4 regions of the Streptomyces sp. NPDC091292 genome follow, and region 3 is predicted to be linked to each of the others. Evidence: riboswitches for the same ligand, from Rfam matches in the RefSeq annotation. Region 3 holds a riboswitch; each other region holds the start of a gene.
What was found. A riboswitch is a leader RNA that binds a small molecule or an ion and turns the genes downstream of it on or off. The one in region 3 is predicted to bind cyclic di-AMP.
Positions count from the first base shown of each region.

Region 1: another riboswitch for cyclic di-AMP. It lies ahead of ACIQNU_RS30575 (C40 family peptidase); the one in region 3 lies ahead of ACIQNU_RS24720 (M23 family metallopeptidase).
Region 2: another riboswitch for cyclic di-AMP. It lies ahead of ACIQNU_RS40905 (M23 family metallopeptidase); the one in region 3 lies ahead of ACIQNU_RS24720 (M23 family metallopeptidase).
Region 4: another riboswitch for cyclic di-AMP. It lies ahead of ACIQNU_RS37360 (NlpC/P60 family protein); the one in region 3 lies ahead of ACIQNU_RS24720 (M23 family metallopeptidase).

Region 1 is NZ_JBIVUQ010000014.1:70,967-78,253, forward strand. It holds gene ACIQNU_RS30545 (adenosylmethionine--8-amino-7-oxononanoate transaminase) at 1-1,006, opposite strand, end outside; gene bioB (biotin synthase BioB) at 999-2,180, opposite strand; gene ACIQNU_RS30555 (8-amino-7-oxononanoate synthase) at 2,569-3,708, shown strand; gene ACIQNU_RS30560 (DUF397 domain-containing protein) at 3,769-4,002, opposite strand; gene ACIQNU_RS30565 (helix-turn-helix domain-containing protein) at 4,012-4,869, opposite strand; gene ACIQNU_RS30570 (ATP-binding protein) at 5,144-5,581, shown strand; gene ACIQNU_RS30575 (C40 family peptidase) at 5,645-6,118, opposite strand; cyclic di-AMP (ydaO/yuaA leader) riboswitch at 6,122-6,295, opposite strand; gene ACIQNU_RS30580 (hypothetical protein) at 6,680-6,994, opposite strand; gene ACIQNU_RS30585 (ATP-dependent Clp protease proteolytic subunit) at 7,002-7,287, opposite strand, start outside.
Region 2 is NZ_JBIVUQ010000031.1:56,999-64,285, forward strand. It holds gene ACIQNU_RS40875 (LysR family transcriptional regulator) at 1-551, shown strand, start outside; gene ACIQNU_RS40880 (MFS transporter) at 657-1,925, shown strand; gene ACIQNU_RS40885 (PRC-barrel domain-containing protein) at 1,981-2,337, shown strand; gene ACIQNU_RS40890 (hypothetical protein) at 2,378-2,956, shown strand; tRNA gene ACIQNU_RS40895 (tRNA-Met) at 3,092-3,165, shown strand; gene ACIQNU_RS40900 (PP2C family protein-serine/threonine phosphatase) at 3,335-4,591, shown strand; cyclic di-AMP (ydaO/yuaA leader) riboswitch at 4,884-5,029, shown strand; gene ACIQNU_RS40905 (M23 family metallopeptidase) at 5,041-6,135, shown strand; gene ACIQNU_RS40910 (aldo/keto reductase) at 6,233-7,177, shown strand; gene ACIQNU_RS40915 (PrsW family intramembrane metalloprotease) at 7,191-7,287, opposite strand, start outside.
Region 3 is NZ_JBIVUQ010000009.1:145,248-152,534, forward strand. It holds gene ACIQNU_RS24710 (M16 family metallopeptidase) at 1-1,128, shown strand, start outside; gene ACIQNU_RS24715 (M16 family metallopeptidase) at 1,152-2,519, shown strand; cyclic di-AMP (ydaO/yuaA leader) riboswitch at 2,796-2,966, shown strand; gene ACIQNU_RS24720 (M23 family metallopeptidase) at 3,016-3,804, shown strand; gene ACIQNU_RS24725 (GntR family transcriptional regulator) at 4,060-4,755, shown strand; gene ACIQNU_RS24730 (HPr family phosphocarrier protein) at 4,917-5,198, opposite strand; gene ACIQNU_RS24735 (GNAT family N-acetyltransferase) at 5,448-7,287, shown strand, end outside.
Region 4 is NZ_JBIVUQ010000023.1:70,728-78,014, reverse strand. It holds gene ACIQNU_RS37375 (pentapeptide repeat-containing protein) at 229-402, shown strand; gene ACIQNU_RS37370 (M23 family metallopeptidase) at 740-1,402, shown strand; gene ACIQNU_RS37365 (ATP-dependent DNA helicase) at 1,485-4,148, opposite strand; cyclic di-AMP (ydaO/yuaA leader) riboswitch at 4,386-4,560, shown strand; gene ACIQNU_RS37360 (NlpC/P60 family protein) at 4,567-5,745, shown strand; gene ACIQNU_RS37355 (hypothetical protein) at 5,791-6,402, shown strand; gene ACIQNU_RS37350 (hypothetical protein) at 6,415-6,768, opposite strand; gene ACIQNU_RS37345 (NlpC/P60 family protein) at 7,034-7,287, shown strand, end outside.

The DNA.
Region 1 (7,287 bases), on a different contig from region 3:
TACGCCAGTCCTGGTCGAGGAGCAGACCGAGGGACGCGCAGGCCACCGCGGCGGCCAGCGGATTTCCCATGAACGTCGGCCCGTGGGCCAGCACCGGCACCTCGCCGCGCGAGATCCCGTCGGCCACGCGCGCGGTGCACAGCGTCGCCGCCATCGTCATGTAGCCACCGGTCAGCGCCTTTCCCACGCACATCACATCCGGCGTGACCCCCGCGTGGTCCGCCGCGAACAGCTCACCCGTACGGCCGAACCCGGTCGCGATCTCGTCGAACACGAGCAGCACCCCGTGCGCGTCGCACGCCTCGCGCAGCACCCGCAGATACGCGGGGGAGTGGAACCGCATCCCGCCCGCGCCCTGCACCACCGGCTCCACGATCACCGCGGCCAGCTCGTCCGCGTGCCGCCCGATCAGCTCCCGCAGCCCGTCCGCGTACGTCTCGTCGTACTCCGTGGGCGGCGCGTCGGCGAACACCTGCCGGGGCAGGACGCCTGACCACAGCTCGTGCATGCCGCCCTCGGGGTCGCACACCGACATCGGCTGCCAGGTGTCGCCGTGGTAGCCGCCGCGCCAGGTCAGCAGCCGGTGCTTCCCGGGGCGGCCGAGCGAACGCCAGTGCTGGAGGCACATCTTGACGGCGACCTCGACCGAGACCGAACCCGAGTCGCAGAGGAAGACATGCTCCAGACCCTCGGGCGACATGTCGACAAGGAGCTTCGCGAGGCGTACGGCGGGTTCGTGCGTGAGTCCGCCGAACATCACATGGCTCATCCGGGCAAGCTGCTCGCGCACCGCGTCGTCCAGGACGGGGTGCCGGTAGCCGTGGATCGCGGACCACCACGACGACATGCCGTCCACCAGCTCGCCGCCGTCCGCGAGCCGCAGCCGGACCCCGCTCGCCGACGCGACGACGAGCGGGTCCCGCCGGCCGGGCATCGGACCGTACGGATGCCAGACGTGCCGGCGGTCCAGGGCGAGCAGTTCATCGGTGGGGAGGGCGTCAGGCATTGGGCGCGAGATCCGTTCCGGCGCCCCGGCGGCGTACCGCGACGAGGTCGGTGCGCGCCTCGGGGACCTCCGGAGCGGACTCGCCCGTACCGCAGACACCGCCACCGCCACCACCTGCGCAGCCGCCCGCGTCGGCCTGGTCGGTGGAGCCGCAGCCGCCGGCCGTCGCCGTGCGGTGCTCCGGCAGCGTCACGGTGTCCGCGCCCTCCACCTCGAAACCGGCGTCCGCGATCATCTCCAGGTCCGCCTTGCCCGCCTGGCCCTCGCTGGTGAGGTAGTCGCCGAGGAAGATCGAGTTGGCGAGGTGCAGCGCCAGCGGCTGGAGGGTGCGCAGATGGACCTCACGGCCGCCCGCGATCCTGACTTCCGCGTCCGGGCACACGAACCGGACCATCGCCAGGATCCGCAGACAGCGCTGCGGCGTGAGGTTCCACTCCTTGGCGAGCGGGGTGCCCTCGAAGGGGATGAGGAAGTTCACCGGCACCGAGTCCGGGTCCAGGTCCCGCAGCGCGAACACGACGTCGACCAGGTCCCCGTCGCTCTCGCCCATGCCCGCGATCAGCCCCGAACACGCCGAAAGCCCGGCCGCGTGCGCCCTGCGGACCGTGTCGACCCGGTCGGCGTACGTGTGCGTGGTCGTGATGTCCCCGTACGTCCCCTCGGACGTGTTGAGGTTGTGGTTGTAGGCGTCGGCGCCCGCGTCCCGCAGCCGGTCCGCCTGGCCGTCCGACAGCAGCCCGAGGCAGGCACACACCTCGACGCCCTCGTTCTGGTCCTTGATGGCCTTGATGGTGTCCGAGACCCGGTCCACGTCCCGGTCCGTGGGGCCCCGCCCGCTCGCCACCAGACAGACCCGCTTCGCACCGCCCGCGAGCCCCGCCGCCGCGGCCCGCGACGCCTCGTCGGGCTTCAGCCAGGTGTATTTGAGGATCCCCGCCGTGGAACCGAGGCGCTGGGAGCAGTACGAGCAGTCCTCGGGGCAGAGGCCGGACTTGAGGTTGACCAGATAGTTGAGTTTCACCCGCCGCCCGAACCAGTGCCGGCGCACCTTCCCGGCCGCGGCCACCACATCGAGCACGTCGTCGTCGGACGTGGCCAGCACGGCCAGCGCCTCGTCGCGGGTCGGCAGCTCACGCCGAAGCCCCTTGTCCACCAGCGTGTTCAACAGGTTCATGGGGCAGATCTTGACGTACGCCACCTCTCCCGGCCAGGGAGACATCGCACAACACTGCCCGGTCAAGGTGTGGGTATTGCCACATCCTGGGTGGGCGGCGCGACCGCTAGGGCCTGTCGTCAAATTCCCGGTGTTCGCCCGGTAGGGCGGGCCGTGCGGCGTCTGGTGCGTGCGATCGCAAGGCGCCGGAAGGTCCTCGTAGCGGGGCTACGTGGGCCTTTCGGCAACGCCGCGAGCGTGCGTGCCAGACGCCGCACGGCAGGCGGGAATTTGACGACAGGCCCTAGGGTCTGTGCACTGCCTACAAAACCACCCCTGGATGCCGCCTGCCCGGAACCCGGACCACCGGTCCCCGGACCGGCCGGATCCGCACACGCCGGAGGCGCGCATGGCGGCAACGCCGTTCGACTGGATCGACGCACAGGCCGCCCGGCGCCGCGCGGCCGGACTCGTCCGCACCCTGCGCTCCCGCCCCGCCGACTCACCACTCCTGGACCTCGCGAGCAACGACTACCTCGGCCTGACCCGGCATCCCGAGGTGGTGGCCGGGGCCGCCGACGCGGTCCACCGCTGGGGCGCGGGATCGACCGGCTCACGCCTGGTCACCGGTACCACCGCGCTGCACACGGAGTTCGAAGGCGAACTCGCCGCGTTCTGCGGCTTCGAGGCGGCCCTCGTGCTGTCCTCCGGATACGCGGCCAACCTCGCCGCCGTCACCACCCTCGCCCCGCACGGCTCGCTGATCGTGTCCGACGCGGGCAACCACGCCTCACTCATCGACGGCTGCCGACTCGCGCGCGGCACCACGCAGGTCGTCGCGCACGCCGACCCCGACGCCGTGCACAAGGCCCTCGCCACCCGGACGGGCGGTGCGCTGGTGGTGTCCGACGCGGTGTTCTCCGTGGACGGCGACGCGGCCCCCCTCACCGAACTCGCCGCCGTCTGCCGCCGCGCCGGAGCCGGACTGCTCCTGGACGACGCCCATGGACTCGGCGTACTCGGCACCGGCGGCCGGGGCGCGCCCCACGCGGCGGGGCTCGCGGGCGCCGACGACGTGGTCACCACCGTGACCCTGTCGAAGTCGCTCGGCAGCCAGGGCGGCGCGGTGCTCGGCCCGGCCCGCGTGATCGACCATCTCGTGAACGCGGCCCGCACCTTCATCTTCGACACCGGGCTCGCCCCGTCGGCGACGGGCGCCGCACTCGCGGCCCTGCGGCTGCTGCGCCGCGAGCCGCACCGCGCCGACCGGGCGCGCGAGGTCGCCGCCGGACTGCACGCCCGGCTCACGGCGGCGGGACTTGAGGCGGTACGGCCGGACGCCGCCGTGGTCTCCGTACGGGCGCCCTCGCCCGAGTCGGCCGTGCGCTGGGCCGCCGACTGCCGTGGAGCGGGCCTGGTGGTGGGCTGTTTCCGGCCGCCGTCCGTACCCGACGGCGTCTCGCGGCTGCGGCTGACCGCCCGCGCGGACCTGACCGACCGACAGATCGGCGAAGCCGTACGGGTGATCGTGGACACCGCGCCCCGATAGCCGCCGGGTGCGGAGGATTTCGACGCCGGGCCCGGGACCCTGGACGCCGGGCCCGGGACCCTAGCCGAGAGTGTCGACGAAGGTGCTCCACGCGGCCGGGGTGAAGAGCAGGGCCGGTCCCTGCGGGTTCTTCGAGTCGCGGACGGCGAGCAGGCCCGCCGCACGGCCGGCGCGCGGCTCGGCCGTCTCCACGCAGTTGTTCATTCCCGTGCTGCGGCTGCTGCGGCGCCAGTGGACGCCGCGCAGGGACGTGCTCCTCGGAACGGGCAGGGTGGGACGAGGCAGTGCAGACATGGTGCCTCCTTATGCGCCGGGACGGATTCCGGCGATGAAGTCCAACGAGTCCTCTGGGGAAAGGGCGTGGCTCTGCAGGGAGGTGAAGGCATCGACGTACGCCTTGAGGTCCTCTTCCCGCTCCAGATAGAGGCTATGCGTCAAGTGGTCTAGAACAATCACGTCCAGATCGGCGATGTCCGGAAAGGAGAAGACGACGAACGGGCCGGTGAGTCCGATGTGCTCCCCGGCGGCGAACGGCATCACCTGGAGCCGCACATGGGGCAGCCGCGCCGACTCGACCAGATGCGCGAGCTGACGCTCCATCACCGGGGCGCCGCCGACCGGCCGCCGCAGCACCGCCTCGTCGACCACCGCGCTCAGCTCCGGCGGCGGATCCGCGCGCAACACGTCCTGGCGCGCGAGGCGTACGTCCACCAGCGCGTCGATCTGGTCCTCCGGCACCCCCTGGACCGCCGAGCGGGTCACCGCCCGCGCGTAGTCCCGGATCTGGAGCAGCCCCGGCACCACCGACGTCTCCAGCGTCCGCATCTGGCTGGCCTGCGCCTCCAGACAGATGAAGTCCCGGTACTCGGGCGGCAGCAGCCCCCGGTAGGCGTTCCACCAGCGGCTGCCGCCGTCATCGCCGTCCCCGGCGAGCGCGACCAGCAGCTCACGCCGGCGCGGGTCGTCGACCCGGTAGGCGTCGAGCAGCAGCCGCACGTCCTCCGGCTTCACACCGCTGGTCGCCGTCTCGATCCGGCTCACCTTGGACTGGTGCCAGCCGACCAGACGCGCGGCCTGACCGCTGGTGAGCCCGGCGCCGTCGCGCAGCGTGCGCAACTCGGCGCCGAGCTTGCGGCGGCGTACCGCGGGACCGTAGTGCATGGCCGTCTCCTCCCGGCCGCGGACGGATTCACCGCCAGACGGTAGAGGACGGGTGGGGGCCGGTGGCAAATACGGGGGAAGGAGCGCCGTCAAATACGGTCGGTCGTGGCAGAGTTCACCGCTTCGAGCGACAGATATATGCACATCCTGGTGGATCGCCACGTGTGACCGGCGCGGAGATGGCAGGCTGGCGCGCAGCACCAGTCCGGGACCGCCCTCGAACCATCCGCCTCGTGTCGGAGTCCGGTCCCGGTGGGAAAGGGACGACGTCGCCATGGCTGACCACCAGGAAGCATCCGTGACCCTGCCGAGCGATCCCGCCTCGGTCCCCACGGCACGCAAGTACGTCAGCGAGGTCCTCGCCGGATGGGGCCTGCCGGGCGACGCCGAGGCGCACGACACGGTCCGGCTCATCGTGTCGGAACTGGCCACCAACGCCGTCCAGCACACCCTGGGCCAGTCGCCCACCTTCACCGTCGACATCGCGCTCGAACGCGACGAACAGTTGCGGATCGGCGTCACCGACAGCCACCCGCGCTACCCCAAGCGGCTGCCCGCCGCCGTCCAGCAGGACAACGGCCGCGGCATGGTGATCATCCGCTGTCTCACCGCGGAGTGCGGCGGCCGACTGTCCGTCAGCCCCACACCCGAGGGCGGCAAGACGGTGTGGATCGCCCTGCCGTGGACGGTTCCGGTCCAGAGCCAGAGCTGACACCGAGCCAGAGCCGACACCGGGCCGGAGCTGACACCGGGGGAGCGCGCCGCGCGGCGCGGGTCAGTTCACCCGGCCGTACCAGACGCTCTTCGTCCAGATCTTCTGGAGGCGCACCACGTCCCCGGTCTTGGGCGAGTGCCAGATACGTCCCTTCCCGGCGTAGATGCCGACGTGGTAGACGTTCCGGCCCGAGTGGAAGAACACCAGGTCCCCGGAGCGGCGGTCGCCCGCCGACACATGGCGCGTCTTGTTGTACTGCGCCGCGGCAGTGCGCGGGAGCTTCTTGCCCGCGCGCTTGAACGAGTACAGCGTCAGCCCGGAGCAGTCGAACCGGCGCGGTCCGGTCGCCCCGTACAGATAGGGGGCGCCCTTCTTGGAGGCGGCCACCTTGAGTGCCCTGTTTCCCATCGCCGCCGCCGCGGCGTCGGACGCGGCACCGGGTACCACGATGCTGCCGCCGACGGCGGCGAGCGTCAGGGCCGAAGCGGTGCCGGCCCGGGTCAGCAGCGACGGGACACGATTGAGCGCAGTCATGCGCAACCCTTCGTCAGCCGCCTGTGAAGGATGACCTGTCGGGTTCGGGCAGGCGAAGATGCCCGGCCGCTGACGCGGCTTCACCCCAAGGGCCGGTCCGGATCTCTCCGGCGGCCCGTCGTGCCTGGGTCCTCCACTCCTGCCGATCCACCTCTGTCGACCTGGCATCCGGACAGCGGCAGGACTCGGCGTCCGCCCGGACCGCCCCGCCGCTGGTGGCGGGGGCTTGTCGTCGGAAGGGATCTTCACGCATGAATGTCGGGAAATCCGAGAGTTACCGGTGGTTTGTGAGCCTCCTCACCGCTGATCCGTTCGGGTGGACAGGCCCCTTTTCGAACAGCCGACGGGACACCCGACGAACGTCGTACCAGCGGCGGAACGCATTTTTCGGGTGTCAAGGTGGCCAGGATGCGCAACTCGGCCGAGCCCCGTGACGACCACTTAATACGTCGTTCGGCGGTAGCTCTTTCGGCCCGTTTGTGCCGCGTTCCGGACGCCATGTCGGCTTCGGCGGACTCGCTCCCGGCGTGGCGGCGGACTCATTCCTTGAGTGGCGGCGGTTCACTCCTGTCCCGTCGGCACCCTCGGTATCCCCACCCGCGCCGCGCGTCGCTCGCCGTCGAGGGTGCGCAGCGCCCGGGTCAGCGTCTCGCCGTGCACCTCGCTCTCGCCCCGCTGGTGCATCAGGACCAGCGCGTCCCGCAGCTCCTGCGCCCTGCCGACGAGCGCCTGCGCGGCACGCAGCCCCCGATAGGTGTCGCCGCCCCGCGCCGGATTGATCCGGCCCAGCAGGTCGACGACCTCCAGATAACGGTCGATCAGCTCGCCCTCGGCGCGGGTCAGCGCGGGCAGTGGCGGCAGCTCCGGCGGAAGCATCGGCGCGTCACCCCGCGTCCGGCGCGGTACGCGAGGACTTGCGGCTCGGGACGACCCGGTCGATCAGGCCGTACTCGACGGCCGCCCGCGCGTCGAGGATCGTGTCCCGTTCGATGTCGGCGCGGACCCGCTCCCGGCTCCGGCCGGTGTGCCGGACGAGCATCTCCTCCAGCAGGTCACGTGTGCGCAGCAGTTCGTCCGCCTGGATCGCCAGATCGCTCGCCTGCCCCTCGATCGGCTCCCGCAGCGACGGCTGATGGATCAGTACCCGGGAGCCCGGCAGCGCGGACCGC
Region 2 (7,287 bases), on a different contig from region 3:
ACCGCCCGCTCGCCGCCCTCCGCGCCGAGCACCCCGGCGTCGTGGTCCGGCTGCGGCAGGCCGCGGTGACCGACATCCGGCAGGCGCTGCGCGAGGGCACCGTGGATGTGGCGGTGCTCGCGCTGGACCGGCGGCAGCAGCGTGGTCTGGTGACGCGGCTGCTGGCCCGCGAGGAGATGGTGCTGATGACGGCGCCCGAGCGTTCCGTACCGCTGCTCAGCGGCGGCAAGATCGCGCTCGCCGACGCGGCCCGGCTGCCCCTGGTCGACTTCACGCCGGGCTGGGCCATCCGTCTCGCGGCCGACCAGGCGTTCCGCGCGGCGTCCGTCGAGCGGGAGACCACGTTCGAGGTCAACGACATCTTCGCCGCGTCCGACCTCGTACGGAACGACCTCGGTGTCTGCGTCATGCCCGTCTCGGTCGCCGCCCGCTTCCCCGACCTGCGCACCTACCGCTTCGAACGGCACGCGCCGCGCTGGACGGTCCTGGTGGTCCGGCCGCACGGGGACCCGCCGCCGGCGGTGGCGGCCCTGCTCGCCCACATGACGTGAGCCGGGCCTCGCACGGGGCCGCTCATCTCCATCCGAGATGACCGATATCTCGAACCATCGCTTCGAGAGGGGAAGCGGGGCCGCCGCGCGGGCGCTGAAGCTGACATGGCTGCCGAACCCACACCCCACGTCCCCGCCGCCGCCGGAACCCGCGCCGAGGCCCCAGTGCCCGGACCGGGTGCTGCCGGCGGCATACCCGGCTGGCTGGTCGCGCTCATCGCCGTCGCGTGCGGCATGACCGTCGCCAACCTCTACTACGCCCAGCCCCTGCTGTCCGAGCTGCGCGACGTCTTCCACCTCAGTACGACGGCGGCCGGTGGCCTGATCACGCTCACCCAGATCGGCTACGTCGTCGGCATGCTCTTCCTCGTCCCGCTCGGCGACCGCCTCGAAAAGCGGCACCTCGTCACGGTGCTGCTCACGATCACCACGGTCGCGCTCGCGGTGGCCGGTGTCGCGACCAGCTTCCCGATGCTGCTGATCGCCGCGCTCGTCGCGGGCGCGACCTCCGTCGTCGCCCAGATCCTGGTGCCGTTCGCCGCGAGCCTCGCCCCCGACGAGGTCCGGGGCCGCATCGTCGGCCGCGTGATGAGCGGCCTGCTCACCGGCATCCTGCTCTCCCGCACGGTCAGCAGTCTGGTCTCCGACGTGGCCGGATGGCGCGTGGTGTTCCTCGGCTCGGCGGTCCTGATGGCGCTCCTCGCGGTGGCGCTGCGCGTGGCCCTGCCCCGGCAGGAGCCGACGACGGACGTCCCGTACGGCCAGGTCCTGCGCTCCACGGCCCGCCTCGCCCGCACCCACCCCGTGCTGCTGCGCCGGGGGCTGTACCAGGCGGCGATGTTCGGCGCGTTCAGCGCCTTCTGGACGACGATTTCGTACGTCCTCACGGGCCCCGGATTCCATTACTCCGCCATCGGTGTCGGTCTGTTCGCCCTGGTCGGCACGGCGGGTGCGGCCATCGCGCCGTTCGCGGGCCGCTGGGCCGACCGGGGTCTGGTCCATCCCGTGACGGGTGTCGCCTTCGCGGTCGCCGCCGTGGGCTTCGCGGTGGCGGGCTTCGGGCAGCACAGCATCGTGTTCCTCGCGCTGGCGGCGATCCTGCTCGACATGGCCGTGCAGACCTCGCTCATCCTGGGCCAGCACACGATCTACCAGCTCGACGCCGCCGCCCGCGCCCGCCTGAACAGCGCCTTCATCGCCACCTTCTTCATCGGCGGCGCCCTCGGCTCCGAGATCGGCTCGCTGGCGTACCACGCGGCCGGCTGGACCGCCGTCACCGCCCTCGGCGCCGCACTCCCGGTCCTCGCCCTCCTCTACTGGCTGACCGAGCGGCGGCCGTCCGGTAGCTCGGCGGAGCGCCCGGAGGCACACTGAGAAAACTGGTGGGGAACCGTTGGGGAACCGTTGGGGGCCCGCGAAAGGAACCACGATGATCGAGGTGAGCGACGTCCGCGAGTGGCGCGGTTACGCCGTCAACGACCGGGACGGACACAAGATCGGCACCCTCGAAGCGGTGTACGTGGACACCCGTACCGACGAGCCGGCCATGGCCACCGTCCGCACCGGCCTGCCGACCCGCTACCGCCTGGTCTTCGTCCCCCTCAACGCGGCCACCGTCGGCCCCAACTACCTCAAGGTCAACTACGACCGCACCCTGGTCAAGGACAGCCCGTCGATCGGCACCGACGACGTACTCCCCGCCGACCAGGAAGAACCGATCTTCCAGCACTACGGCCTCCCGTACACCCCCGGCACAGCAGGAGAACGCCAACTGGCCCGCCGCTGACCTCCTCCTCCCGCGCCCCCTCCGACGGCGAGCTGCTTGGATGACGAGCAGCTCGGTCAGCGCGTGGGAAGAGAAGGACGGTTGGCGCATGAAATCAGCGGTACGAGGGGTCGCGGTCGCCGCGGCTGTCTGCCTCCTCGTCGCCGGGGAATCCGGGGCCCGCCGCGGGCAGGCGCTGAATGGCGGCATACAGACCATGGGGACCCTCGGGAACAGCCATGTGAAGGTCGGCGACATCTGGTGGGTCGCCTTTCCCGAGCTGCGGAACTCGTCGTCCGTGGACATCGTCCTCACGGGTGTCGAGATGACCCACGTGCCCGCAGGGCTCAAGGTCCTCGAATACGGCGCCTTCGACCGGTCCGACACGGAAGGCGTCCCGCTGCTGGCCCGCGAAGGCGCCTCCCAGGCACCGAGGTTCGACCGCCTGACCAACTACGTACGCGAGGAAATCCGGGTCAAGGCCGGGAAAACGGGCGACATCTTCTACATGGTCCGCCTGGAGGCGACGGGGCCCATCAAGGGGAACCTTCAAGGGTGCCGGTACGAGTACCAGCAAGGCTCCGCCAGGTATGAACAGACTCTCGGTTGCGATACCGCCCTCCGGCTTGAGAAGGACTGACACGCCGCCGAGCAGACCTACCCTGTTTCAGAAAGTGGCCAGATCTCCGGTACCTGTCGGTGATCTGGCCACTTTTCCGAGAAGGGTCCGGCGGCGTGAGGGGGCGCTCGGATGGCGTATAGTTGGGTTCACCGACGCGGGGTGGAGCAGCTCGGTAGCTCGCTGGGCTCATAACCCAGAGGTCGCAGGTTCAAATCCTGTCCCCGCTACTCAAGGTCAAAGGCCCGGAGGCGTCAGCTTCCGGGCCTTCGGCGTTGTCCGGCCCTCTCACCCGGTCGGCCCGTACCGGCTCGCCCCCCGCCCCCGCTACGGGAAATCTGGTGGGGCGCGATGACGGGCGTGACGGCGGTACGGCGGAGGCGGCGGGAGAGATGACCGGTGGCGCAGCCAGGCGGACACGACGGTGAGCATGAGGGCCGTGTTCCCGCCGAACCCACCCGCCCCGAGGTCTCCGGCCATCCCGAGGTTCCCCCCACGCCACCCCGGCCCTCCGGCGACTTCGTCCCCGGCACCTTCGACCCCCCGGCCGAAGCCGCCACACCCCACCGCGGCCCCGCCCGGCACCGCCGCTCCACCCCCGCCCGCGGCTTCGTACGCTCCCTGCCCTGGCTCCTCATCGCCGGCGGACTGCTGTTCGACGCCCTGACCCCGCCCCAGTTCACGGCCGCCCCGCTCTTCGCCGCCGCCCCGCTCGCCGCCGCCCCCTTCTACGGCATCGGCGCCACGATCATCGCCGGCACCCTCGCGTCCCTCGCCGTCCTCGGCCTCCGCTTTGACCGCGGCAATGTCACGGACATCGCCGGCTTCACCGAGATAGTCACGATCGTCACCGTCGCCGTACTCGCCATCCTCATCAACACCCTCGTACGCCGCAGTGACGCCCAACTTGCCAGCGCCCGCGAGATCGCCGAGGCCGCCCAGCGCGCCGTACTGCCCGAACCGGCCGAGCGGATCGGCGGCTTCGACGTCGCCGCGCGCTACGAGGCGGCGCAGGCCGACGCCTTCATCGGGGGAGACCTCTACGCGGTCCAGGACACCCCGCACGGGGTCCGCGTCGTCGTCGGAGACGTACGCGGCAAGGGGATGGGCGCGGTGGCGGCCGTCGCCGTGGTGATCGGCGCGTTCCGCGAGGCCGCCGAACAGGAGAGCACCCTGGAGGCGGTGGCACAGCGCCTGGAACGCGCCCTGGAGCGCGAGGGCACCCGACGCCGCGGCATCGACGACTTCGAGGGCTTCACCACGGCCCTGCTCGCGGAGATCCCGCACGGCGAGGACATCGTCCGGATCGTCAACCGCGGCCACCCCGAACCGCTGCTCCTGCACGGCGACGGGGAGCTGCGCGTCCTCTCGCCGGCCCAGCCCGCGCTGCCGCTCGGCATGACCGACCTCGGGAGCTGGCCCGACCGTTCCGACGAGGCGCACTTCCCGTACGGCGCGACCCTGCTCATCTACACCGACGGGCTGTCCGAGGCCCGCGACGGCGAAGGGGTCTTCTACGATCCCGCCGAGCGGTTGAAGGGCCGTACCTTCCCGGGGCCCGGCGCCCTGCTCACCACCGTCGCCCGCGAGGTGCGGGAGCACACGGGCGGCGGCAGCACGGACGACATGGCGCTCATCGCCCTACGAAGACCCTGACGCACCCTGACGCACCCTGACGCACCCTGACGCCCTCCCGCGTCGCCCGCCCTATCACCATGCGTGATCGAACGGCAGCCCTCCGCATAACAAGTGACGAACTATCAGCTGACAGTCACGTCAAGAAACCCCCAGGTGTGCCGTCAACTCGCCCGATTCCGCCCCTCACTGTCCCGTAAAGTCCAGGCCAAAGCCTTTAACGATCAACCGGAACCGCTTGGAATCCGGCCCCGCCGTCTATTAACGTTCGATAACGCAGCGCGGTCGTCCCAGCCGTCACAAGAGGCGGCTCCGTGCGCACGCGCCGAATCCCGCAAGGGAACCGGGGAACCACCACTTGGGGTGAATCGGGCATCCTTCCTCGCCGAAGGATGCCGGTAGGAGACCTTCCTGCTCCGAACCCGTCAGCTAACCCGGTAGGCGAGAAGGAAGGAAAGGAGTACGCCTCAGTGGCGTCCAACCCGCCTGCCCCCGAAGCCTCACCTCGCCCGAAGGCCTTCGCACCATTCGAACCCTTCGGATCATCCGAACCCTTCGGATCCGCGTACGGCCCGGCCGTCGCCGAGGAGGAGCGGGGGGAATGGAACCCCACTGAGGAGTCCATACGCCCCGTACGCGGCAGGCACCGCGTCGCCAAGCAGCGCGGCGGACTCGCCCGCAGCTCCACGGTCCTCGGTGTCGGCGTGATCGCCGCCGTCGGCGCGGGCGGCATCGCCACCGCGCAGGGCGGGAAGCCGCCCGTCCGGATCGCCATGCCGGACATGTCGGCGGTCACCGACTCCCTCCCGGACGCCAAGTCCCTGCCGGGCGTGGGCGCCCTCATCGCGGACGACCCCGCCCCGGCGCAGACCGTCGCGGCCCCCCTCACCGGCGCGGGCATCACCGCGACCGACGCCCAGCAGGGCACCACCGACGCGGGCGAGGCGCTGCGCGCACGGATCATGGAACAGGCCGAGCAGCAGCAGGACCAGGCCGACACCGCCGAGCGCGTCGCCGCCGAGGAGGCCGCCGCCAAGAAGGCCGCCGCGGACGCCGCCGCCGAGCAGGACAAGGCGAAGGCCAAGGCCGCCGCCGAGAAGAAGAAGGCCGAGGAGGAGGCCAAGGCCAAGGCGGAGAAGGAGCGCCTGGCCAAGCTCGCGAAGAGCTTCGCCCTCCCGACCTCCTCGTACACGATCACCTCGACCTTCGGTGAATCCGGTTCGCTGTGGTCGTCCGGCCAGCACACCGGCCTCGACTTCGCCGCCCCGACCGGCACCCCGATCAAGGCGGTGCACAGCGGCACCATCACGGAGGCCGGCTGGTCGGGCTCCTACGGCTACCGCACGATCCTCACGCTCGACGACGGTACGGAGCTGTGGTTCTGCCACCAGTCCTCGATCAGCGTCAGCGTCGGCCAGAAGGTCACCACCGGCGAGGTCATCGGCCGGGTGGGCGCCACGGGCAACGTCACCGGGGCCCACCTCCACCTGGAGGTCCACCCGGGCGGCAGCAGCACCGGGATCGACCCGATGGCCTGGCTGCGGAGCAAGGGTCTCAATCCCTGACCAGCCGTAGCGGGACGTAACCGGCTATAGCTGGTCGTAGCGGGCCCTGGCGGCGTGGGGCGGAATGCCCGCCCCCGTAAGAGTGTTGGCTGCACCTATGACATCCCTACGCAGCCTCGGCTCCTCCGACCTCGAAGTCTTCCCGCTCGCCCTCGGCGGCAACGTCTTCGGCTGGACCGCCGACGAGGGCGAGACCTTCGCCGTACTCGACGCCTACACCGCCGTCGGCGGCAACTTCGTCGACACCGCCGACACCTACTCGTCCTGGGTGCCCGGCAACCAGGGCGGGGAGTCCGAGACCCTCATCGGCAAGTGGCTCACCGCCCGTGGCAACCGCGCGGACGTCGTCGTCGCCACCAAGGTCGGCAGCCACCCCGACTTCAAGGGCCTCGCCGCGCCCACCATCAAGGCCGCGGCCGAGGCGTCGCTGCGCCGCCTCGACACCGACTACATCGACCTCTACTACACCCACTTCGACGACCCGTCGGTGCCGGTCGAGGAGATCATCACCGCCCTCGACGGCCTGGTGACGGCGGGCAAGGTCCGCGCCGTCGCCGCGTCCAACATCACCGCCGAGCGGCTCCAGGAGTCCCTGGACTTCTCGGACCGCGAGGGCCTGGCCCGGTACGCGGCGCTCCAGCCGCACTACAACCTCGTCTCGCGCGACACGTACGAGGGCCCGCTCCAGCAGGTCGCGTCCCGCTCGGGGCTCGCCGCCGTCCCGTACTACGCGCTCGCCGCCGGCTTCCTCACCGGCAAGTACCGGCCCGGCACCACCGTCGACAGCGCGCGGGCGGGCAGCGCGGCCAAGCACCTGGAGACCGCGCGCGGGCGCAAGGTACTGGCCGCCCTGGACACGGTGGCGCGGGAGCGGAACGCCGAGATTGCCACGGTGGCCCTCGCCTGGCTCGCCGCCCGCCCGACGGTCGCCGCGCCCCTCGCCAGCGCCCGCACGGTCGAACAGCTTCCGGCCCTCATCGCGGTGGCCGACCTGGAACTGACGCCGGCCGAACTGCGCACGCTGACGGAGGCGTCGGCCTGACGGGGGCCGGTACCTAGTAGGTCTGGTACGGGTTGTAGGCGGGGTGAGGGTACGGCGGGTACGCGTACGGATTCGGGTTCGGGTTCGGGTTCGGGTTCGCATAAGGGTTC
Region 3 (7,287 bases):
GGCACCACCAGCTTCGAGCGCACCAACTACTTCGAGACCATGCCCGCGCACCAGCTGGAGCTGGCGCTCTGGCTGGAGGCCGACCGCATGGGCTCCCTGCTCGACGCGCTCGACCTGGAGTCCCTGGACAACCAGCGGGCCGTCGTCAAGAACGAACGCCGACAGAGCTACGACAACGTGCCCTACGGCACCGCGTTCGAGAAGCTGACAGCGCTCTCGTTCCCGGAGGAGCACCCCTACCACCACACGCCGATCGGTTCCATGACCGACCTGGACGCGGCGACCCTGGAGGACGCGCGGGCCTTCTTCCGCACGTACTACGCGCCGAACAACGCCGTCCTGTCGATCGTCGGGGACATCGACCCGGAGCAGACCCTCGCCTGGGTCGAGAAGTACTTCGGCTCGATCCCGGGTCATGACGGCAAGCCCGCCCCGCGCGACGGTGGTCTGCCCGACAACATCGGCAAGGAGCTACGCGAGGTCGTCGAGGAAGAGGTCCCCTCGCGCGCGTTGATGGCCGCCTACCGGCTGCCGGAGGACGGCACGCGTGCGTGCGACGCGGCCGACCTGGCGCTCACCATCCTCGGCGGCGGCGAGTCCTCGCGGCTCTACAACCGTCTGGTGCGCCGTGACCGCACCGCCGTGGCCGCCGGGTTCGGACTGCTGCGCCTCGCGGGCGCGCCGTCCCTCGGGTGGCTGGACGTGAAGACCTCCGGCGACGTGGAGGTGCCGGTCATCGAGGCCGCCGTGGACGAGGAGCTGGTCCGCTTCGCCGCCGAAGGCCCGACGCCCGAGGAAATGGAGCGTGCGCAGGCCCAGTTGGAGCGCGAGTGGCTGGACCGGCTGGGGACGGTCTCCGGACGCGCGAACGAACTGTGCCGGTTCGCCGTCCTGTTCGGCGACCCGCAGCGCGCCCTGACCGCCGTCCAGCGCGTCCTGGACGTCACCCGGGACGAGATCCAGGAGGTCGCGAAGGCCCGCCTCCACCGCGACAACCGCGCCGTGCTGGTCTACGAACCCACAGAGGCACCTGAGACCGCGGAGGCCGCGGAGACCGCGAGCCAGGACGCCGACGCGGAAGAGGCCGCAGCCGACACCGACGAGACCGCAGAGGAGGCGGCCAAGTGACCGAGGCCCAGCCCACCGTGACCATGGAGTTCCACCCGCAGCCGCAGGCCGGCGAGGCCAAGCCGTGGGCTTTCCCGGCCCCCACGCGCGGGACCCTCGGCAACGGCCTCACGGTCCTGCGCTGCGACCGCCCCGGCCAGCAGGTCATCGCCGTCGAGGTGCTGCTCGACAGCCCGCTGGACGCCGAGCCGAGCGGGCTCGACGGCGTCGGCACGATCATGGCGCGCGCCTTCTCGGAGGGCACCGACAAGCACTCGGCCGAGGAGTTCGCCGCCGAGCTGGAGCGCTGCGGCGCGACGCTCGACGCGCACGCGGACCACCCGGGCGTACGACTGTCCCTCGAAGTTCCGGTGTCCCGGCTGCCGAAGGCGCTCGGGCTGCTCGCGGACGCCCTGCGCGCGCCCGCGTTCGCCGACAGCGAGATCGAGCGGCTCGTCCGCAACCGCCTGGACGAGATCCCGCACGAGACCGCCAACCCGGCCCGGCGGGCCGCGAAGGAACTCTCCAAGGAGCTGTTCCCGGCGGCCTCGCGGATGTCCCGTCCGCGCCAGGGCACCGAGGAGACCGTCGCGGCGATCGACTCGCCCGCAGTCCGCGCCTTCTACGAGAAGCACGTACGGCCCGCCACGGCCACCGCCGTCATCGTGGGCGACCTCGCGGGCACCGACGTGGACACCGTCCTCGCGGACACCCTCGGCGCCTGGACGGGCGGCACCGCGCAGCCGCGTGCCGTGCCGCCGGTGACCGCGGACGACACCGGCCGCGTCGTCATCGTGGACCGGCCCGGCGCCGTCCAGACCCAGCTCCTCATCGGGCGCGTCGGCGCGGACCGGCACGACCGTGTGTGGCCCGCGCAGGTCCTCGGCACGTACTGCCTGGGCGGCACCCTCACCTCGCGCCTGGACCAGGTCCTGCGCGAGGAGAAGGGCTACACGTACGGCGTGCGCGCGTTCAGCCAGGTGCTGCGCTCCGCGCCGGACGGCACGGGCGCGGCGATGCTGGCCATCTCCGGCTCCGTGGACACACCGTCCACCGGCCCCGCGCTGGACGACCTGTGGAAGGTGCTGCGCACCCTCGCCGCTGAAGGGCTCACGGACGCGGAGCGGGATGTCGCCGTGCAGAACCTGGTGGGCGTCGCACCGCTCAAGTACGAGATGGCGGCGTCCGTCGCGGGCACGCTGGCCGACCAGGTGGAGCAGCACCTCCCGGACGACTTCCAGGCGGAGATGTACCACCGGCTCGCCGCCACGGGCACCGTCGAGGCCACGGCGGCCGTCGTCAACGCGTTCCCGGTGGACCGTCTCGTGACCGTGCTCGTGGGGGACGCGTCCGAGATCGAGGAGCCCGTCAAGGCCCTCGGCATCGGCGAAGTCACCGTCGTCCACGGCTGATCGATGCCCCGCGCGCGCGTGACCGTCCAGTCCCGCGCGCGTGCCATCGGCGCCCCGCGCGCGTGAGGACCCTGGTGGCTCCTGAGCGACCTGAGCCACCAGGGTCCTCATATGTCCGAAATGGCAAGGACGTTGGCTTCTGGGGTGTCTGGGGTGTCTGGGGTGTCTGACCTGTGGCATGCGCTACAAAAGCGCCGATCCGTTTGTTGATTGAAAGATGTCCCCTTTAGCGTCGGTCCGGCTGTTCGTCGGGCAGTACGCCACGACCGTGGCACCGGACAGTCATCGCCGAGTCCCCGTACGGCGCGAGCCAGGGGAGCCGGGGACCCACACCATGTCCCCCGGGGTGAATCGGACGCCCGGCGCGCACACACGCGCAGGGGGCCCGTAGGAGACCTTCCTGCTCCGAACCCGTCAGCTAACCCGGTAGGCGAGAAGGAAGGAAAGGACCAGCCACTTCATGGCGTTCACCCGCGCCACCGGCACGCCTCGTGCCATCGGCACGCTCCGTGCCACCGGGAAGCACCGCCGCCCGAGCCGTCTCACCCGCACCACGGTGAGCGTGGCCGGCGTCGCCGCCCTCACCACCACCGGCGTCATCGGGAGCCTCGCCGCCCCCGCGCTCGCCGCCGACGACTCCCTTCCCGCGGACACCGGCCTCACCCAGGCCGTCGCCATCGGCACCTCGCTCGCCGAGAAGATCGACGAGCAGGCCGCGGCCCAGCAGCAGGCGGCCGACGAGGCCGCCGCCAAGCGCCGGGCGGAGGCCGAGGCCGAGAGGCGGGCCGCCGAGGAGAAGCGCAAGGCCGAGGCGGAGGCCAAGAGGGAGCGCGCGGCCAAGGAGCGCGCCGCGCGCGAGGCCGAACGCAAGCGCCTCAACACCTATGTGACGCCGATCGTCGGTTCGTACCTGTCGACCGGCTACCAGGCGGGCGGCTCCATCTGGTCGTCCGGCAGCCACACGGGCGTCGACTTCCACGCCGCGTCCGGCACCCCCGTGCGCTCGGTCGGCTCAGGAACGGTCGTCGAGGCGGGCTGGGGCGGCGCCTACGGCAACAACGTCGTCATCCGGATGCACGACGGCACGTACACCCAGTACGGCCACCTGTCGTCCGTCGGCGTCGCCGTCGGGCAGACCGTGACCCCGGGCCAGCAGATAGCCCTCTCGGGCGCCACGGGCAACGTCACCGGACCGCACCTCCACTTCGAGGCCCGTACGAGCGCCGACTACGGCTCCGACATCGACCCGGTGGCCTACCTCCGGGCGCACGGCGTCAGCCTCTGAAGCCTGGGCGCGCCTTCAGGCATGCCCCCTGAGCACGTCCCCCGGGCGCGTCCCCGGGGCGCGCCCTCGAACATCCCTGGGAACGTCCCGAAAGCCCCGGCGCACGCCGGGGCTTTCCCCGTTCCGAACCCCCGCTTGTCCAAAAAATATCCCCGAGATCCGGTCCACCGTCGGAAATTCAGGCACCCTGCAATAGAGTCGCAGAACAGGTGTCGATCAACCGCGTTTCGCGGGGATTAAGGCGGAGGTCCGGTCATGCGCATTCCCGCGCACTCGGTATGCACGGCCATCCGGGACGACATCGTCAGCGGCGTGCACGAGCGGGGCAGCCGGCTCACCGAGGAAGTGCTCGCGCGCCGCTACGGAGTCTCGCGCGTCCCCGTACGCGAGGCGCTGCGCACCCTGGAGGCCGAGGGGTTCGTCGTGACCCGGCGGCACGCGGGCGCCTGTGTCGCGGAGCCCACCGAGCAGGAGGCGGCCGACCTCCTGGACATCCGGGTGCTCCTCGAACCGCTCGGCGCGGCCCGCGCGGCGCAGCGTCGCACGGAGGCCCATCTCAAGGTGTTGCGCGGCCTCGTGAGGCTCGGTCAGGAGCGGGCCAGGAGCGGGACCAGCGAGGATCTGCGCTCGCTCAGCGGCTGGTTCCACGAGACGCTGGCCCAGGCGTCCGGCAGCCAGGGTCTCACCACGCTGCTCACCCAGCTCCGGCACAAGATCGCGTGGATGTACACCGTGGAGCCGTCGGCGCACCCCGCCGACGCGTGGTCGGAGCACGGCGCGATCGTCGACGCGGTGGCCCGGGGCGACGCCGAGCGGGCGCGGGCGCTGATGACCCTGCACGCGGAGCGCTCGGTTCCGTCACACCGGTGGCGCTTCCCGGGGCGCACGGAACTGGGCAACCGCGTGAGGACCTCGCAACATGCCGTAAACACGGCAAGCGCCCGCCAGTAACAAAGGGGCCGTATACAAAGAGAAGGAATTTCGAGGGGGTGGCTTTCTGCTGCCCTCACTCCGTATTTCGCATTCAGCATCCCATAATTCAAAGAAAAGGGGCGGTGTCCGTCGAAAGACGCACACCGCCACCCGAATTACGGAACCCGTGACACCGGACCTCAGACGGTCTCGGGAAGCTCCTCAAGGCCCTCGGAGACCAGCTTCGCGAGCCGGTCGAGCGCGGCGTCCGCGCCCTCGGCGTCCGAGGAGAGGACGATCTCCTCGCCGCCCTGGGCACCCAGGCCGAGCACCGCGAGCATGGAGCCGGCGTTGACCGGGTCGCCGCCGGCCTTGGCGATCCTCACGGGGACGCCGGCGGCCGTGGCCGCGCGGACGAAGATGGAGGCGGGGCGGGCGTGAAGACCCTCGGCCCAGCCGACGTTGACGCGGCGCTCAGCCATGTGATGCTGCCCTTCAGATGTCTCATGGTTGTCTAGACCAGTGTCCCATACCGCCGTGCGTGACCCGTTGCGACCCGTTCGGGCACCCGCCCGGCGACTCGTACGGAGATCCATTCGGCGATCCATACGTTGATCCATATATTGATCCGTACGGTGGTCCGCACGGCACTCGCGATCCCCTCAGCCTGCCCCGCACCACCCGGCCCCGCGACCCGTACGACCCGGGCCCGCGACCCGTACGCTGGCCCCATGCGGAACCCGGCGGACCGGCATGCGTACCCCTCCCACTGGGAGGCGGACGTGGTGCTGCGTGACGGCGGCACCGCGCGGATCAGGCCCATCACCGTTGATGATGCCGACCGGCTGGTCAGTTTCTACGAGCAGGTCTCGGACGAGTCGAAGTACTACCGCTTCTTCGCACCGTACCCACGCCTGTCGGACAAGGACGTTCATCGCTTCACCCACCACGACTTCGTGGACCGGGTGGGACTCGCGGCCACGGTGGGCGGCGAGTTCATCGCCACCGTACGCTACGACCGCATCGACCCGAACGGCCTCCCCGCCACCGCGCCCGCCGACGAGGCGGAGGTCGCCTTCCTGGTCCAGGACGCGCACCAGGGCCGCGGCGTCGCGTCGGCGCTGCTCGAACACATCGCGGCCGTCGCCCGCGAGCGGGGCATCCGCCGCTTCGCCGCCGAGGTACTGCCCGCCAACATCAAGATGATCAAGGTGTTCACGGACGCCGGGTACCAGCAGAAGCGCAGCTTCGAGGACGGCGTCGTCCGCCTGGAGTTCGACCTCGAACCCACCGAGGCGTCGGTCGCCGTGCAGCACGCGCGCGAACAGCGTGCCGAGGCGCGGTCCGTGCAGCGGCTGCTGCGGCCGGGAGCGGTCGCCGTGATCGGCGCGGGACGGACCCCCGGCGGCGTCGGCCGCAGCCTCCTCGACAACCTCGTCTCCGCGGGCTTCACGGGCCGCCTGTACGCCGTCAACAAGGCGTTCCCCGACGACGTCACCGCAGCCGGGCTCGACGGGGTGCCCGCGCACCGCTCGCTGGGGGAGATCTCCGAGAGCGTCGACCTCGCCGTCGTCGCCGTGCCCGCGCCGCAGGTGCCCGAGGTCGTCGACGCGTGCGGGGCGCACGGCGTGCAGGGGCTCGTCGTCGTCTCCGCCGGATACGCGGAGAGCGGCGACGAGGGCCGCGAGCGGCAGCGCGCGTTGGTCCGCCAGGCCCGTTCCTACGGCATGCGTCTCATCGGCCCCAACGCCTTCGGCGTGATCAACACCGCGCCACAGACCCGCCTCAACGCGTCCCTCGCGCCCGAGTTGCCGCGCGCGGGCCGCATCGGCCTGTTCGCGCAGTCCGGCGCCATCGGCATCGCCCTGCTCGCCCGGCTGCACCGGCGCGGCGGCGGAGTGACCGGCGCCACGGGCGTGTCGACCTTCGTCTCGGCGGGCAACCGCGCGGACGTGTCCGGCAACGACGTGCTCCAGTACTGGTACGAGGACCCGGACACCGATGTCGCCCTCATGTACCTCGAATCCATCGGCAACCCGCGCAAGTTCACCCGGCTCGCCCGGCGGACCGCCGCGGCCAAACCGCTCGTCGTGGTCCAGGGCGCCCGGCACAGCGGCGCCGCGCCCCAGGGGCACGCCGTACCCGCCACCCGGCTGCCCCACGCGACCGTCTCCGCGCTGCTGCGGCAGGCCGGAGTCGTCCGCGTGGACACCATCACCGAACTGGTCGACGTGGGCCTGCTGCTCGCGGGCCGGCCGCTGCCGCGCGGACCCCGCGTCGCGATCCTCGGGAACTCCGAGTCGCTGGGGCTGCTCACGTACGACGCCTGCCTCTCCGAAGGGCTGCGGCCCCTGCCGCCCCGGGATCTGACCACGGCGGCGACTCCCGGGGACTTCCATGACGCGCTGTGCGAGGCTCTGGCGGACCAGGCGTCCGACGCGGTCGTGGTGACCGCGATGCCCCGGGTCGGGGAGGGCGCGGTAGGCGACGAGGAACTGGCAGCCGCCTTGCGGGCCGCCGCCGGGGCGTACCCCGGGAAGCCGGTCGCCGTCGTCCATGTGGAGCTGGGCG
Region 4 (7,287 bases), on a different contig from region 3:
CGCGGAGGCTCAGTACGCGACCGGCACGCACCAGACCATGAGCACGGGTACGCACCAGACCCTGCACACCGGTACGCATCAGACCCTGAACTACGACGCGTACGCCGCCCAGCACCACGCCGCGTACGACACCGGGGTCTATGACACCACCGGCGTCTGGGATTCGGCCGGGTATCACCACCTCGGCGGCATCCCGGCGCAGGGTCAGCCGTCGGACGTCTCCGGGCAGTGGGACGCGCAGCAGTTCACGGCGGCGCCCGCCTTCGACACGCAGTCCTTCCAGACGCAGACATTCCAGGGCCAGACCTTCGAGACCACGACCTTCGAGGCGCAGACCTTCGAAGCGCAGAGTTTCGAGACGCAGACCTTCGAGACGCAGAGTTTCGACACCGGCGCCTATGACGCCACCGCGTGGAACTCCGACGGCAGTTCACCGTCGTACGAGACCCCCGCGCCCTACGAGGAACCCGCGTCCTACGAAGCCCCGGCCCCGTACGACGAGTACGAGGAACACGCCCCCTACGCCGAGGAACCCGGCGACGAACCGGACGCCGAGCACGCCTACTCGGCCGACCCCGCCGACCTCACCGACGCCGGCGACTCCACCGACCTCGCCGACCTCGCAGACCCCGTCGTCACACCGCGCCGCTCCGCCCCCGCCCCCCGCTCCCGCGCCCGCCGCCGCTCCCCCGCCAAGCGCTCCGCGCTGCTCACCGTCGCGGTGCCGTCCGCGTGTGTGATGGGGGTCGCGGGGATCGCCGCCGCGTCCGTGGGGATGTCACCCGACGCGGACAAGGACACGACGACGGCGGCGCCCGATCCGACCGCCGTGAAGCCGTCCGTCGCGAACAACAAGCTGGACACCCAACTCGCCAACCTGTCGGCGGACGCCGGTGACTTCGCGGACCGCGCCAGCCGTACGCAGGAGCGCATCGACCTCAAGGCCAAGCAGGAGGCCGACCGCAAGAAGGCGGCGGAGGAGGCCGAGCGCAAGGAGCGGCTGCGGCCCAAGTTCATGCTGCCGGTCAAACAGCACGGACTGAGCGCCTACTTCGGGCAGGCGGGCGTCAACTGGATGTCCGTGCACACCGGTATCGACTTCCCCGTCTCCTACGGCACCCCCGTGATGGCGGCGACCGACGGCACCGTACGCACCCAGTTGAACAGCGCCTACGGCAACATGGTGATCGTGACCGCCGCCGACGGCACCGAGACGTGGTACTGCCACCTCTCCAGCTACAAGATCATGAGCGGCACCGTGAAGGCGGGCGATGTCATCGCCTACTCCGGGGACTCCGGCAACTCCACCGGGCCGCACCTGCACTTCGAGGTCCGGCCCGGCGGCGGCGCCGCGATTGATCCTCTTGCTTGGTTGCGCAGCCACGGGGTCGACCCGACTTAAGACTCAAGGTCTGCCCGGCCGCGCCTTATCGTGGCCTCAAACGCCGGCCGGGCTGAGAGTGGGCAAGCGCCCACTTGTCCGTCTACAGCTTCTCCACCGGTGCGTACCTCAGCAGCAGCCGCTTCGGCTTCGTGTCCCCGAAGTCGATCGTCGCCTCGGCGTTCGCCCCCGTGCCCTTGGTGCCGACCACCGTGCCCAGGCCGAACTGGTCGTGCGTGACGCGGTCGCCCACCGCGAGGGCGACGACCGGCTTCTCGGTCGCGCGGCGCGTCGCGAAGCCCGAGGCTCCCGAAGCGGCCGTACGCGACCGGGTCGAGGAGAGCGAGCCCGCGATACCGGCGGCCGGGCCCGACGCAGCCGCGGCCATCGGGGCGGCCGAGCCTCCCTTCCGCTTCCACCGCAGATGGGTGTCCGGGATCTCTTCGAGGAACCGGGACGGCGGGTTGTACGAGGGCTGACCCCAGGCGCTGCGCAGCGTGGAACGGGTGAGGTAGAGCCGCTCGCGGGCGCGGGTGATCCCGACATAGGCGAGGCGGCGCTCCTCCTCCAGCTCCTTGGTCTGGCCGAGGGCGCGCATGTGCGGGAAGACGCCGTCCTCCATGCCGGTGAGGAAGACCACCGGGAATTCGAGGCCCTTGGCGGTGTGCAGCGTCATCAGGGTGATGACGCCGGAGCCGTCCTCCTCGTCGGGGATCTGGTCCGAGTCGGCGACGAGCGCAACCTTTTCGAGGAAGTCGGAGAGCGTGCCCGGCGCCGCCGCACCGGCCGCCGCGTCCACCCCCACCGCCGCGTCCGCATCCGCCGCGTCCGCCGCAGCCCCATCCGCCACGGCCCCATCCGCCACGGAATCCGCCCCGTCCGCCACAGATTCGGCGCCGCCCGCTCCCCCGCCGCGCTCCTGCTCGAACTCCAGAGCCACGGAGGCAAGCTCCTGAAGGTTCTCGATGCGGGTCTCGTCCTGCGGGTCGGTCGAGGACTGCAATTCGGCCAGATACCCGGTCCGTTCGAGCACGGCCTCCAGGACCGTCGCCGGCCCGGCGCCCGATTCGACGATGGTGCGCAGGTCCTCCATGAGCGTGTTGAACCGCTGCACGGCGTTGGTGGAGCGGGCCGCCATGCCGTACGCCTCGTCCACGCGGCGCAGCGCCTGCGGGAAGCTGATCTTCTCGCGCTGCGCGAGCGCGTCGATCATCGCCTCGGCGCGGTCGCCGATGCCGCGCTTGGGGACGTTGAGGATACGGCGCAGCGGTACGGAGTCCTCCGGGTTGGCCAGGACGCGCAGATACGCGAGGACGTCCCGGACCTCCTTGCGCTCGTAGAACCGGACGCCGCCGACCACCTTGTACGGGAGGCCGACGCGGATGAAGATCTCCTCGAAGACACGGGACTGGGCGTTGGTGCGGTAGAAGACGGCGACGTCGCCCGCCTTCGCCTCGCCCGCGTCCGTGAGCCGGTCGATCTCGTCGGCGACGAACTGCGCCTCGTCGTGCTCGGTGTCGGCGACGAAGCCGGTGATCTGGGCGCCCGCGCCCGCGTTGGTCCACAGGTTCTTGGGGCGGCGGCTCTCATTGCGCTCGATGACGGCGTTGGCCGCGCTGAGGATCGTCTGCGTGGAGCGGTAGTTCTGCTCCAGGAGGATCGTGGTCGCGTCCGGGTAGTCCTCCTCGAACTGGAGGATGTTGCGGATGGTGGCGCCCCGGAAGGCGTAGATGGACTGGTCCGCGTCACCGACGACGCACAGTTCGGCGGGCGGCAGGTCGTCGGGGCCCGGCGGTACGTCCGCCGGGTGCTCGGAGGTGCCGACCAGTTCGCGGACGAGTGCGTACTGCGCGTGGTTCGTGTCCTGGTACTCGTCGACCAGGACGTGCCGGAAGCGGCGGCGGTAGTGCTCGGCGACGTCCGGGAAGGCGCGGAGCAGATTGACCGTCGTCATGATCAGGTCGTCGAAGTCGAGGGCGTTGGCCTCGCGGAGACGGGACTGGTACATCGCGTACGCCTGCGCGAGGGTCTTCTCGAAACCGTCGCTCGCCTGCGCGGCGAAGTCCTCCTCGTCGATCAGCTCGTTCTTCAGGTTGGAGACCTTGGCGCTGAACGACTTGGGCGGATAGCGCTTGGGGTCCAGGTCGAGATCGCGGCAGACCAGGGCCATCAGGCGCTTGGAGTCCGCCGCGTCGTAGATCGAGAACGACGACGTGAAACCGAGCTTCTTCGACTCGCGGCGCAGTATCCGCACGCACGCGCTGTGGAAGGTCATCACCCACATCGCGTGGGCGCGCGGACCCACCAGGTGCTCGACGCGCTCCTTCATCTCGCCCGCGGCCTTGTTCGTGAAGGTGATCGCGAGGATCTGGCCCGGGTGGACACCGCGCGCGGCGAGCAGATACGCGATGCGGTGGGTGAGCACCCGGGTCTTGCCGGAGCCGGCGCCGGCCACGATGAGCAGCGGCGAGCCCGCGTGCGTGACGGCGGCCTGCTGGTGATCGTTCAGCCCGTCGAGCAGCGCCGCCGGGTCCAGTACGGGACGGGGGGCGCCGTCCCGGTAGTACGCGTCCCGGGGCGGGGGCGCGTCGAACTTCCCGCCGAACAGGTCGTCCGGGATCTCCTCCGGGGCCAGGTGCTCGGGGTCCTCATGGGCCCCCGGGTCCTGGGAATCCTGGGGGTCCTCGGGGTGGGGCGGGTGCTCCTCGTGGGCGGCGTGGGGCGCCTTGAGGTTCGCCAGGAAACTGTCGTCAAAGAGGCTGCTCATCGCCTCCCGAGTCTAGGCCGCCCCACCGACAACCGGCCCCGGGTTCAGGGTCCCCGTACCCCATTCCATAAACGGAGCGAATCGGTCCGCTCACTCAGTGCTCACTCAGCGCTCACTCGGCGAGAAAGTCACGAAAATGTATCGGGCATATCGCACATCAACCTTCACAGGCTTCACAGGAGTTGGCTAGCGTGCGCGGCAGGCCTCCCGACCCCCGCCGGCGAACGACGCCGGGACGGGTGGCCTCCGCTGAGTCCGGTGCGCCGCGAGGCAGCCGGAGCCGGGGACCCACTCAGTTCCTGGGGTGAATCGGTGCCGTCGCCGTGACAGGCGTACGGAACCGTAGGGCAGCCTTCCGAACCACCCGCCCGAACCCGACAGCTAACCCGGTAGGCGGTCCACGGAAGGAGCGCCTCCGTTGGCGTCGCACCGCAGAGAACGGCAGCCGGGCACACGTGTCGCCGGGCTCCGTACATCCCCCGCCCTCGGGATCACGACGGCGGCCCTGACCTCCGTCGCCCTCCTGTCGCAGAGCGCGCAGGCCGCGCCCGCCGACGACAAGCCGAGCATCGAAGAGGTGCAGCGCAAGGTCGACGACCTCTACCACGAGGCCGGCGTGGCCACCGAGAAGTACAACGGCGCCAAGGAGCGCAGCGCCCAGCAGAAGAAGAAGGTCGACGGGCTGCTCGACCAGGTGGCGCGCGGCACCGAGAAACTGAACGAGGCGCGGCGGGCCATGGGCTCGTTCGCCGCCGCGCAGTACCGCACGGGCGCGGTCTCGGACACGGCGACCCTGCTGCTCGCGGACAATCCGCAGGACTACTTCGACCAGCGCCAGTTGTCGTCCCGGCTCACCGAGCGGCAGAAGGAGGTCGTCGACGACTACCAGACGCAAGCGCTCGCGACGGCCAAGAAGCGGGAACAGGCGGCGAAGAGCCTGACGAAGCTGACGGCCTCGCAGTCGGCGCTGCGCACCAGCAAGCAGGATGTGCAGACGAAGCTGGGCGAGGCCCGCGACCTGCTGTCGAAGCTGACCGCCGAGGAGAAGAAGCGGCTGGCGGCGATCGAGAAGAAGAAGCAGGAGGAGGCGCGCCGCAAGGCGGAGGAGCTGGCGCGGAAGCAGGCGGCGGAGGAGAAGAAGCGGCAGGAGGCCACGGCGGAGAACCCCTCATCGGGTACGGGTTCCGGTACGGGTTCGGATTCCGGCACAGGCTCCGGCACCGGCTCCGGTACGTCGGCGGGTGCGTCCACGCAGACCGCCAAGGTGATCGCCTTCGCCGAGGCGCAGTTGGGCAAGCCGTATGTGTGGGGGGCCACGGGCCCCGGCTCGTACGACTGCTCGGGGCTCACGCAGGCCGCGTGGAAGGCCGCCGGTGTGACGCTGCCGCGCACCACCTGGGACCAGGTGAAGGTGGGCACGACGGTGTCGACGGCCGACGCCCGCCCCGGTGACCTGGTCTTCTTCTACGACGACATCAGCCACGTCGGTATCTACACGGGCGACGGCAAGATGATCCACGCGCCGAAGCCGGGCGCGAACGTCCGCGTCGAGTCGATCTACTACATGCCGATCCACAGCGTGGTGCGCCCGGCGTAACGACCGACCCGGCACGGAAAGTCACAGCACCGGGAGTCACGGCACGTGGGGACCGACATCGACGGCGCGATCGAGACCCGTACGACGGACGGGCGCTGGCAGGTCGCGCGCGATCTGACCGCCTTCGCCCTCGGACGGGACCACGACGCGTGGGACTGTCTGTTCGGCGTCGGCCGGGCATCGGGCATGGAGCGGCCCCTCTTCCCGTACCGGGGTCTGCCCGACGACGCGTCGGACCCGGTACGGGAAGCCGGCGCCGTCGACTACACGCACGGCCACACCTACGCCACCTGGGCCGAGGTCGCCGCCGTCGACTGGGACGCCCCGCTCGCCGACGCGCCCGCCTGGTCGTGGGTGGCGGTGTGGCGGCCCGGACGCGACGGGGCGCCGGTCCTGGGCGAGGTCGTGGAGGCGACGCCCGACCTGTGCGACGCGGCGGCCGACGTCTTCGGCGCGCGGACGCTCCTCGCGCCGCCGGAGTGGCCGCCCGGAGGCGAAGTGCGGCGGGACGGTGCGGTGTACCGGCCGGTGGTCCTCACGGCGCGGATGCCGGCGCCGCCGGACGGGGAGCGCTGGGCGCCGGTGTGGACGGCGATGCGGGAGCACGCCGACGGGTGCGGGGACGAGCGGGTGCGCCTGGTGGTCTGGTTCGGCTGACGGCGCAGGAACTCAGGTCCAGAGGACGGCGATGAAGATGTTCGCCGTCGTGAGACCCCCGACGGTGGCGAACAACCCCTTGTCGACCGCCTCCTCGTCGCGCTTCACGTACACGAGGCCGAGGATCACGATCAGCAGGGCGAGCTTCACGCCGATCTTGATGTTGTTGACGGTGTTGTCGTCGGCCTGGTTGAGACCGACCAGGGCGACACCGGTGACCAGCATCGTCAGGGCGCCGTGCAGCATCGCGGGGCTGAAGCGGGCGGTGCCGGCGCTCATGGCCTTCATCTGGGTGAGAAACCCACCCAGAAGGGAGGCTATGCCGACGATGTGAAGCCCGACGAAAAGATGGATAAGCAGATCCATACCCCGGACCCTAGCTGTCGCCCTATCAGAGGGACCCACCGGGTGGATCGGGAACGTGAGGTTCGGTCGGAGTCAATCGGAGTCAACGGGGATTGTGGAGGGGCGGGTGGGTGGGGGGTGTCCGATGTGGTCGGGGTGGGGGCACAGATGGTCAGTTCCTCGCATGGGGTCACGGGAGGGTCACGTACCCGCATAGCGTCCTGCGTCAGGTGACCGGCGACCCGCCGCCGGTACCCGTACCCGACGACGAAAGGACGTGACCCCCGTGGCCGCCCATCGGAGAGCCCGGCAGCGTTCCCTCGGGGGGCGCACCGCCCGTGGCGCCGCCACCCTCGCCCTCGCGGGCGCCGCCACGGCGACCGCCTTCGACGGCACGGGCCACGCCGAACCCCGGCTCACCCCGGCCCAGGTGAAGGCCAAGGTCGACAAGCTGTACCACGAGGCCGAGATCGCCACCGAGAAGTACAACGGCGCGAAGGAACAGGCGGACGCGGCGAGGAAGGCGTACGCCGACCTCCA